4 regions of the Heyndrickxia acidicola genome follow, and region 1 is predicted to be linked to each of the others. Evidence: riboswitches for the same ligand, from Rfam matches in the RefSeq annotation. Region 1 holds a riboswitch; each other region holds the start of a gene.

Evidence for each region. A riboswitch is a leader RNA that binds a small molecule or an ion and turns the genes downstream of it on or off. The one in region 1 is predicted to bind S-adenosylmethionine.
Region 2: it holds a riboswitch for S-adenosylmethionine, as region 1 does, so the genes downstream of both, A5N88_RS18045 (methionine ABC transporter ATP-binding protein) here and A5N88_RS20615 (O-acetylhomoserine aminocarboxypropyltransferase/cysteine synthase family protein) in region 1, are expected to answer to the same signal.
Region 3: it holds a riboswitch for S-adenosylmethionine, as region 1 does, so the genes downstream of both, A5N88_RS14030 (M20 family metallopeptidase) here and A5N88_RS20615 (O-acetylhomoserine aminocarboxypropyltransferase/cysteine synthase family protein) in region 1, are expected to answer to the same signal.
Region 4: it holds a riboswitch for S-adenosylmethionine, as region 1 does, so the genes downstream of both, A5N88_RS06215 (5-methyltetrahydropteroyltriglutamate--homocysteine S-methyltransferase) here and A5N88_RS20615 (O-acetylhomoserine aminocarboxypropyltransferase/cysteine synthase family protein) in region 1, are expected to answer to the same signal.

Annotation. Positions count from the first base shown of each region.
Region 1 is NZ_KV440953.1:4,427,178-4,429,376, forward strand. Features, by position in the region: gene A5N88_RS20610 (GntR family transcriptional regulator) at 1-336, shown strand, start outside; SAM riboswitch class I at 707-821, shown strand; gene A5N88_RS20615 (O-acetylhomoserine aminocarboxypropyltransferase/cysteine synthase family protein) at 967-2,199, shown strand, end outside.
Region 2 is NZ_KV440953.1:3,857,212-3,859,410, reverse strand. Features, by position in the region: gene A5N88_RS18050 (methionine ABC transporter permease) at 1-18, opposite strand, end outside; gene A5N88_RS18045 (methionine ABC transporter ATP-binding protein) at 8-1,048, opposite strand; SAM riboswitch class I at 1,224-1,328, opposite strand; gene A5N88_RS18040 (MarR family winged helix-turn-helix transcriptional regulator) at 2,052-2,199, shown strand, end outside.
Region 3 is NZ_KV440953.1:3,006,161-3,008,359, forward strand. Features, by position in the region: gene A5N88_RS14030 (M20 family metallopeptidase) at 106-1,287, opposite strand; SAM riboswitch class I at 1,468-1,588, opposite strand; gene A5N88_RS14035 (YerC/YecD family TrpR-related protein) at 1,821-2,135, opposite strand; gene A5N88_RS14040 (DUF3048 domain-containing protein) at 2,190-2,199, opposite strand, start outside.
Region 4 is NZ_KV440953.1:1,331,088-1,333,286, reverse strand. Features, by position in the region: gene A5N88_RS06215 (5-methyltetrahydropteroyltriglutamate--homocysteine S-methyltransferase) at 1-835, opposite strand, end outside; gene A5N88_RS26080 (hypothetical protein) at 828-959, shown strand; SAM riboswitch class I at 1,112-1,215, opposite strand; cobalamin riboswitch at 1,342-1,531, shown strand; gene A5N88_RS06210 (acyl-CoA thioesterase) at 1,720-2,193, shown strand.

The DNA of each region.
Region 1 (2,199 bases):
GAGGCTTTCTTTGAAAATATAACCCTTCAGGACTACAACCGGGCGAACCGTGAATTTCACTCGACCCTGGCGAAAGCATCAGGAAATCGGTTCCTCATTGAATTCTTAAATAAGATATTGTCTCAGATTGATATTTACCTGCTCATTTATGATGCCTTCCATCATTTTGAACAGGGAAGCAGCCATGAATGGGCGGATCATTCAGCCCTTGTTGAAGCCGTTAAACAAAATGATCAAAACCTGTTCGAGGAGAGATTAATCAACCATCTGCAATACAGCCTTGAAGAGCTCAAAGTGGATATTATCAATTATCAGCCCCTGCAAAATTTATTTTAGCAGGGCTTTTTTCTGTTCAAGGTACGGACATCCTTCGGCACAAGCAGGCTCCTTTCTGTCCAGTGGAATGCAAGTGCCTGGAGCAGAAGCCAATAGAGAACTATACCTTGTTTTTACATGTACAAAAACAGTCTGAGCAAAAAACGTAATGAGCCCTTCTTATTAGGTTTTCTGTATTCAGCAAAAAAAATTTTTTACTGCAATGATGTAAACGAACATCCCTTTAACATCGCCTTTTCATTCCATTTCGTATTCTAAAAAATAATAGAATCTTCGAATTTCTTAAAAAGCATGGTTGACTTTTCCTCTGGGCTCCACTATAATCCATTTCAAGATGAATTTTAATTTTTCATAAAATTGAATGAAATTACTCTTATCGAGAGCGGCGGAGGGACTAGGCCCTTTGAAGCCCGGCAACCTTCAGGCAGGAATGCTTGAAAAGGTGCTAATTCCTACAGATCTAACCAGGATCTGAAAGATAAGGGGAGGATACGAATATACGCCCTCTTCTTATGAAGAGGGCTTTTTATTTTCCCCCCTGCACTCCTCATCCTAAGATATTGCAGCAAAGAGGAATTTCTCGATGCACGTCCTATTTCATTACCCACAAAAAATTAGGAGGAATGCAAAATGACAAACGAATCAAAAGCACTTCGCCCAGAAACTTTATTACTTCACGGAGGACAACAGCCTGACCCTGCAACAGGATCACGTGCTGTGCCTATCCACAAAACGACTTCCTATGTATTTAAAGACACAGACTATGCTCAAGGACTATTCGCACTTCAGCAGGAGGGATTCATCTATACACGTATCGGGAACCCGACGGTAGATGTTTTTGAAAAACGCGTTGCTTTGCTTGAAGGAGGAACAGCTGCTGTTGCCGTATCGTCCGGTGCCGCAGCGATTGCCTTTTCCATCCTGAATGTGGCCGAGGCAGGCGACGAAATCGTGGCTGCCAGCAATCTCTACGGCGGAACCTATAACCTGTTTGCCGTAACGCTGCCAAAATACGGCATCACGACAAAATTCGTTGATTCATCCGATCCGGAAAACTTCCGCAAAGCGATCACGCCAAAAACAAAAGCGATTTTCTCTGAAATTATCGGAAATCCAAGCCTGCAGGTGCTGGATGTTGAAGCCGTTGCAGATATTGCACACGAAAACGGGATTCCGCTGATTGTTGATAATACATTTGGTACACCATATTCCACAAATCCAATTAAATGGGGCGCTGATGTAGTGGTTCATTCGGCTACCAAATGGATTGGCGGACATGGAACAACCATTGGCGGAGTGATTGTGGATGCCGGCAAATTCGACTGGAACAGCGAAAAATTCCCTGGCTTCAGTGAACCGGATCATAGCTACCATGGACTTCGCTATGGAGTGGATGTGCCGCAGGCTGCGTTTGCCACAAAGCTTCGTGTACAGCTCCTTCGCGATTTTGGTCCTGCGTTAAGCCCTGACAGCGCATTCCTGCTGCTTCAAGGACTGGAAACCCTGCATTTGCGTGTACCAAAGCATACTGAAAATGCTCAGGCGGTGGCAGAGTTTTTAGAAAACCACCCTGCAGTAGATTGGGTAAGCTATCCTGGACTTTCCAGCCATCCATCCCATGAGCTGGCCAAAAAATACTTTAAGGACAGCGCAGCGGGCTCCATCGTAACATTCGGCATTAAAGGCGGAAGGGACGCGGGACGCAAGGTAGTCGACAATGTTACCCTCTGGTCACATGTTGCGAATGTAGGGGATGCAAAATCTCTTATTATCCACCCTGCTTCTACTACCCACCAGCAGCTGAGCGGCGACGATCTTAAACAATCCGGTGTAACGGAAGAACTGGTTCGCCTTTCTGTCGGT
Region 2 (2,199 bases), 570 kb from region 1:
GGACCAATCAAATGGCATCCTCGGACACCTCCTTAATAATCGCATCTTTTTCTTGAATAAAGGCTACGGCACGGTCAATTTCTTCCTTGTCGCCTTTCAGCTCCACCAGCAGATTCCCAAATGGAATGCCCTGAAGCTCTGTCACCATTCCGTGCAGCACATTTACATCAATCGAGAAGCGCTTGGCTGTATCAGAAAGCAGCGGGGTACTTGTAGAAGCACCTTTGAAAATAATCCGGTATACCCCGTGCGGATTGGCCTGACTGCTTTCATCGATTAATTTTTGAACGGAAGGCGGAATGGAATCATTTAAAACCGTCCGAACAAAGCTCTTCGCAATATCGGTTACCGGTTCTGTAAACACCTCAATAACCGGTCCTTGCTCAGCGATCATTCCATTTTCGATGACAGCGACCTTATCGCAGATATCACGGATCACGTTCATTTCGTGCGTAATCATCAAGATGGTGACGCCGAGTTTATCCCTTACCTTTCGCAGCAGCTCGAGAACCGCATTCGTAGTATTCGGGTCCAGTGCGGAGGTTGCTTCATCACAAAGGAGGATATCAGGATCTGTTGCCAGGGCCCGCGCTATGCCCACCCGTTGCTTTTGGCCGCCAGAAAGTTGCGCTGGATAGTGGTCAGCCCGGTCTTCAAGTCCTACAAAAGACAAGAGCTCGTTCACTCTTTTCTCAATTTCTTGTTTTGGCCTTCCTTCCAAAATGAGCGGCATGGCCACATTTTGGAAAATCGTCTTAGATTGCAGCAGGTTATATTGCTGAAAAATCATGCCGATTTTCTTCCGTTGCTGGCGCAGCTCTTTCTGAGATAATGAAAGCATATCTGTGCCATTGATCAGCACTTTGCCGGAAGTAGGGCGTTCTAAAAGGTTAACGCAGCGAATCAGTGTACTTTTTCCTGCACCGCTGAATCCGACAATGCCGAAGATTTCACCCTTTTCCACCATGAAATCAATGCCTTTCAAGGCTTCTACTCTCTTTTCTTTGCCTTTGCCATATGATTTATGGACATCTTCAAATACCAGCATTTTTTCCTCTCCTTTACTCATTTTTCCCGAATATTATGGACGAGCGGATTGCTGCCCTTCTTTTAAGCCGATTCTGTTCTGTCGGCATAATGTTTGATCTTAGTATGGCCATTTTCAAGGAATGGCCATAAAAAAAACCACTTTCCATTCCGAAAGAGGTTTATATGTTCGATCAACCTTATCTTTCAGAATAGAACCATTCTGCAGGAATTAGCACCTTTCATAAAATGATGGTTGCTGGACGTCATCGGGCCTGTCCCTCAGTCTCTCTGGATAAGTTATTAAGTTTTTTATGAGTTAACTTTTAAAATTCTAGTAGATTCATAAGAAAAAGTCAATTACTTTTTACTAAAAATTTTAAAATGACTATTCTCTCTGTGAAAAACAGGAGACAATAGATGTGCTTCTGATCTTTCCTGCTGGTTGCCTTATGCTGCAGGCACTCGCTTCAGTCAACTCTGGGTTCATTTCTATTTGAGATTTAACATAGACAATGACTGCGCTTCTATCCTTCCTGCTGGTTGATTTTGCTCCAGTTACCTGCTTCCATTTACTCTAATTTGGCTTTCACATTGACATTGGGCTTCGACACGATCCTTCCTGCTGGTTGCCTTACGCTGCAGGCACTCGCTTTCCACGGCCGGCCGGAAGCCTCCTCGTAGCATGCTCCTGCGGGGTCTTCCTATGCCTGCTTTTCCCGCAGGAGTCTCGTACCTTTCTCTTCAGTCAACTTTGGGATCAGTTCTAATTTTGGTTTTAACATAGACAAGGAATGCATGCGTTTAAACTCTTCCAGCTGATTGATTTTTGCTGCAAGTGCTTGTTCCCATTAATTTTGGGATCAAGTTTATACATAAACAAAAAGGAAATTGAATCTAAACGTGTTATTTTGTACTTTAGTGCATTTATTATTTTTTATTGCAAATGCAACAAAATTAGATTACATTTAAGGTACACCTTTTTTGTTGTATTTACAATAAAATTATGCCATAAGGAGTTTATTATGAAGGAAATTCTACGTGAAATTGGAATGATTGCGAGGGCATTAGATTCTATCAGCAACATAGAATTTAAAGAATATGACCTTACGAAAGGTCAGTATTTGTACCTTGTGCGAATATGTGAAAATCCAGGAATCATTCAAGATAAAG
Region 3 (2,199 bases), 1.4 Mb from region 1:
TTTTGATATACACAACAAGGATTCTATTACGCTAAAAAAAGGCTTTAATTCAACTTTTATTCCAGTCTGCTTCGGAGTATATCTCCCCGAAGCAGACTGATTTGTTTATTTCTGCTTTGCATGAACAAAGTCTGATTTGACTTTGTTTAAAAGCGCTTCTTCCGTCAGTAGCCGAAGACCGGTTAAAGCCAATGCTTTTGCCCCTGCAATGAGAGCATGTTCTCCAATTTCAGAGCAGGCTGCTTCACGAAATTCCTTTGTATGTCCGATAAGATCATCCGGTCCAATTTTTATATAACAATGGGATGTGGGCACCACCTGACTCACATTCCCTGCATCTGTACTTCCAATCCCATTGCCCTTTTCTGCAATGGTTTCTCCCAGCAGCGAAAGCTCTTGACCAACAGCAGCATCAAGTGAAGCATTGAGAATCAAGTTATGAACTTCATTTTGAAACCTTTCTATCTTCACAGTGCAGCCTGTGGCAAGGGCAGCTCCTTCAGCAATCCTCCGAACCTTGGCCGATACCTCTTCGGTTGAATTCCAAGTACTTGCCCTAATAAAGAAGCGCGCTGAAGCATAATCAGGAATGATATTAGGGGCTTCACCGCCATGTGTGATGATTCCATGGACCCGGACATCCGATGCCAGCTGCTGCCTTAGCGCATTAATGCCATTAAACAACTGAATCACCGCATCTAAGGCATTAATTCCTTCTTCTGGAGAGCTGGCAGCATGAGCTGTTCTTCCGTAAAAATGGAAGTCAAGCGGATCAACAGCAAGTGAAGGGGTTGTTAAGCTGGTTTGGCCGCTGGGATGAAGCATAAGGGCGGCATCAATTCCATTTAAATACCCTTCTCTTACAAAACTGCCCTTGGCACTGCCGTTAGGTCCGCCTTCTTCAGCAGGCGTTCCCAAAACAACCACTTCTCCACCCGTTTCTTCAATGACTTTTGATAAGGCAATGCCCGCTGCTGTACTGGTCGTGCCGATAATGTTATGCCCGCATGCATGGCCAATCCCGGGAAGTGCGTCATATTCTGCAAGGAAAGCGATAGATGGGCCGGCTTTTTCGGATGACTTTCTCGCCACAAATCCTGTTTCATGCCCTGCAACATTGCGGGTTACATCAAAACCCTCCTTTTCCAGAATTTCCGTTAATGCTTTTGATGCAAAAAATTCCTTATTACCAATTTCCGGCCTTTCATGGATAGCATGGCTTGTTTGAATATAAAGTTCTTTTGATTCATCAACGCTGGATAGTATCGTTTCTCTATATTGTTCAATAAGTGTCTCGCTGTTTTCCTTTTGAATTGCCAATTGAATCCTCTCCCTCTCTTCTTTTCTATTGCTGTATTTGTCTTTTGTAAGTCTGTTTACTAGACTAAATTAGTTTTAAGCTCAAAAAAGCCCCTCTTCTTATCCAATACACGATAAAGAAGAAGGGCTTATGTAAACACCGGCGACTTCTCATCTACCAAATCAATGATTCACTGATTTGCAGGAATTGGCACGGTGTTTGCGAAAAAACAGCAAATCCGTTGCCGAGGTATCATAGGGCCAGTCCCTCCACCTCTCTGGATAAGAAATATGATATTTATGAAATTTTTAATATGAGTTTTATTGTAGTGAGTTTATTTTTATTTGTCAATAAATTTCCCAAAATTTATTCTTTTCAAGCACATTTCGAGGACCTGTTAGTATAATCGGAAAAAGTGGATATGAGAACAGGATTTTACTTTAGTTCGCTAAATCATCAATTACATAACAAAGCGGCATCGCCTTATTAAGGAGATGCCGCTTTCTTTAACTGCATTAAGTTACTCACTCACTTTTTGTTCTTGTTGTTCCTTCAAACGATCAAGAACCATTTCATAGGAATCATTTCCATAATTTAAACAGCGCTTCACACGAGAAATAGTAGCAGTGCTGGCACCAGTCTCCGTCTCAATGACATGGTAGGTTTTTTTCTCGCGCAGCATGCTTGCTACTTCTAAACGCTGTGCCAATGACTGAATTTCGTTAATTGTACATAAATCATCAAAAAATCGGTAGCATTCCTCCGAATCCTTTAATGATAAAATGGCTTCAAATAACTGATCCAATGATTTCCCTCTTAATTTATCGATTTGCATACAAAAATCTCCTTTACTCATAATACACGAATATGCTGTGTACTCTATATTATTTTACTTAGTA
Region 4 (2,199 bases), 3.1 Mb from region 1:
AACGATGATCGTCGTATTCTAGAAAAAATCCGTCTACGTTTTCATGTGCCAGTAAAGTAGGGGCAATCATTGAATAGCTTCCCTCAAAGGCCCATGTTGAGCGGTAGTTTCCACGGCATAAATGGGTTGTAACCACCAAATCATCCGGTTTTCCCTCAAGGACCCCATTGATCACGCGCAATGCTAAATCAATAAGCTGATCTCTCGTATATTCACCGTCTTTAAATTGGAACTCTGGATCGCAAAGCCTGGCAATATAAACATCATCGAATTGTAAATAACGGACGCCAGCTTCATAGAACGTTTTTAAAACGTCCCGATAACACTCGACAATGTCTCTTGCAAATTCTTCGATATCTGGATAAATTGTTTTATTTCGTATGGCAATGTTAAATAACTGGTTTGGACTTGGAATGGTTTGTTTAGCAACCGCACGTCCACCTACTATTTCATTAAAATCTTTGAAATCCTGAATAAATGGATGCTCCTTGTTAAAAGAAATTTTATCAATATTCCTGACGTGATAGCGATCTGTTTCTTCACCCGCAAATTGATAACCTTGGTCAGGCACATACCCTTCGATTCCATTCAGGTGCTCAAGGAAATCGAGGTGCCACCATGTTCGGCGGTACTCACCGTCTGTAACAAGCTCTAATCCAATTTCAATTTGCCTTTCAACAATACGTTTAATTTCACGGTTTTCTATTTCACGTAATTGAGCTGAAGTTATCGTTCCGTTTTTATATTCTTTTCTGGCTTGATGAATGGATTCGGGTCGTAGTAAGCTTCCTACATGGTCAGCGCGAAAGGGGGCCTTTGTCAAAGTAATGGACATACTCATTCCTTCTTTCATTATTTTTAATAAGCTTTTATATCTGTTAGAGATCAATGTTGAATTTAGAACGATGCTGATTGGAGAGAGGGTGGGTGACTGCAGCGGAAAGCAACAGGCAAGATGAGCAAAGCCAAGCTTTTTAAACTTGATTTTCACTTTTATCCAATGGGTGCTTAGCTCTAACCGTTGTAAAGTTCTAATCATAATTGGGTCAAATTAAATAAAAAACCTCTTCTGTCCGTCGACAAGAAGAGGTTGATTGAATAAATGCTGCTCTTCTTATCTTCAAGCTTAACGCTTCTGGAATTAGCACAGTACTTCAGAAAAAGTCTGCTGCTGAGGTATCAAAGGGCCAGTCCCTCCACCTCTCTGGATAAGAAATGAAAATTATGAAGTTTTAATAATATTCAGTCTACAATTCAATAGTGAGAATGTCAAGAACAAAGTAAAGATTAAAATTATTAGCGGAGCACATTTTATAGTACAATAGAATTGACGATAAGTCATTTAACTGCATACTTTATGGTTTCTTAATAGGATATTAAGAATGAAAAGGGAATCCGGTGAAAGTCCGGAGCGGTCCCGCCACTGTAAGAGGGAGGTTCTTTCAAGCTGTGCCACTGTTTCTATGGAACGGGAAGGTGTAAAGAACCGATGAAATCAAGCCAGGAGACCTGCCATAAAGGAGCACACAGAATTCCTACGGGAGATAGGAGAGTGTTGCAAATGATATGGCCGAGGAATAAAAAAGCCAGTACACGGCGCGTACATAATTTTCGTGAGCAATGGGCTGCCCTTTATGAATCAGGCTTTGATTAAAGCAACTGAAGTGGAAAAATTTTCATAAAGCCGCATTTAAAGATGAACCATAGGAGGGTCAGCTCATGACAAAAGCTTATTCTACAGAACAATCAAGAACTCATCAAACAAAATTGGTGCTGCCGCCGGATACGAACCATCTTCAAACAATATTTGGAGGAAAGGTTCTGTCTTATATTGATGAAATTGCCGCAGTTGCTGCTATGAAACATTGTAATCAGGCAGTCGTTACAGCCTCTATTGATTCAGTAGACTTCATTTCTTCAGCTGCAGTTGGAGATGCACTTAGCCTGGAGGCATTCGTTGCTTCAACAGGGCGTACTTCGATGGAAGTTTATGTTCGGGTTTATTCTACCAATCTACTGGTCGGAAAAAAAACACTGACAACCGAATCATTTTTAACAATGGTTGCAGTAGATAAGGATGGAAGACCCGCCCCTGTTCCCGGGGTAATACCCCAATCAACGGAAGAAAAAAGATTATTTGAGACGGCACCTGCACGCAAGGAACATCGAAAAAATCGTGCGTTAATCCGTTAGTCAATA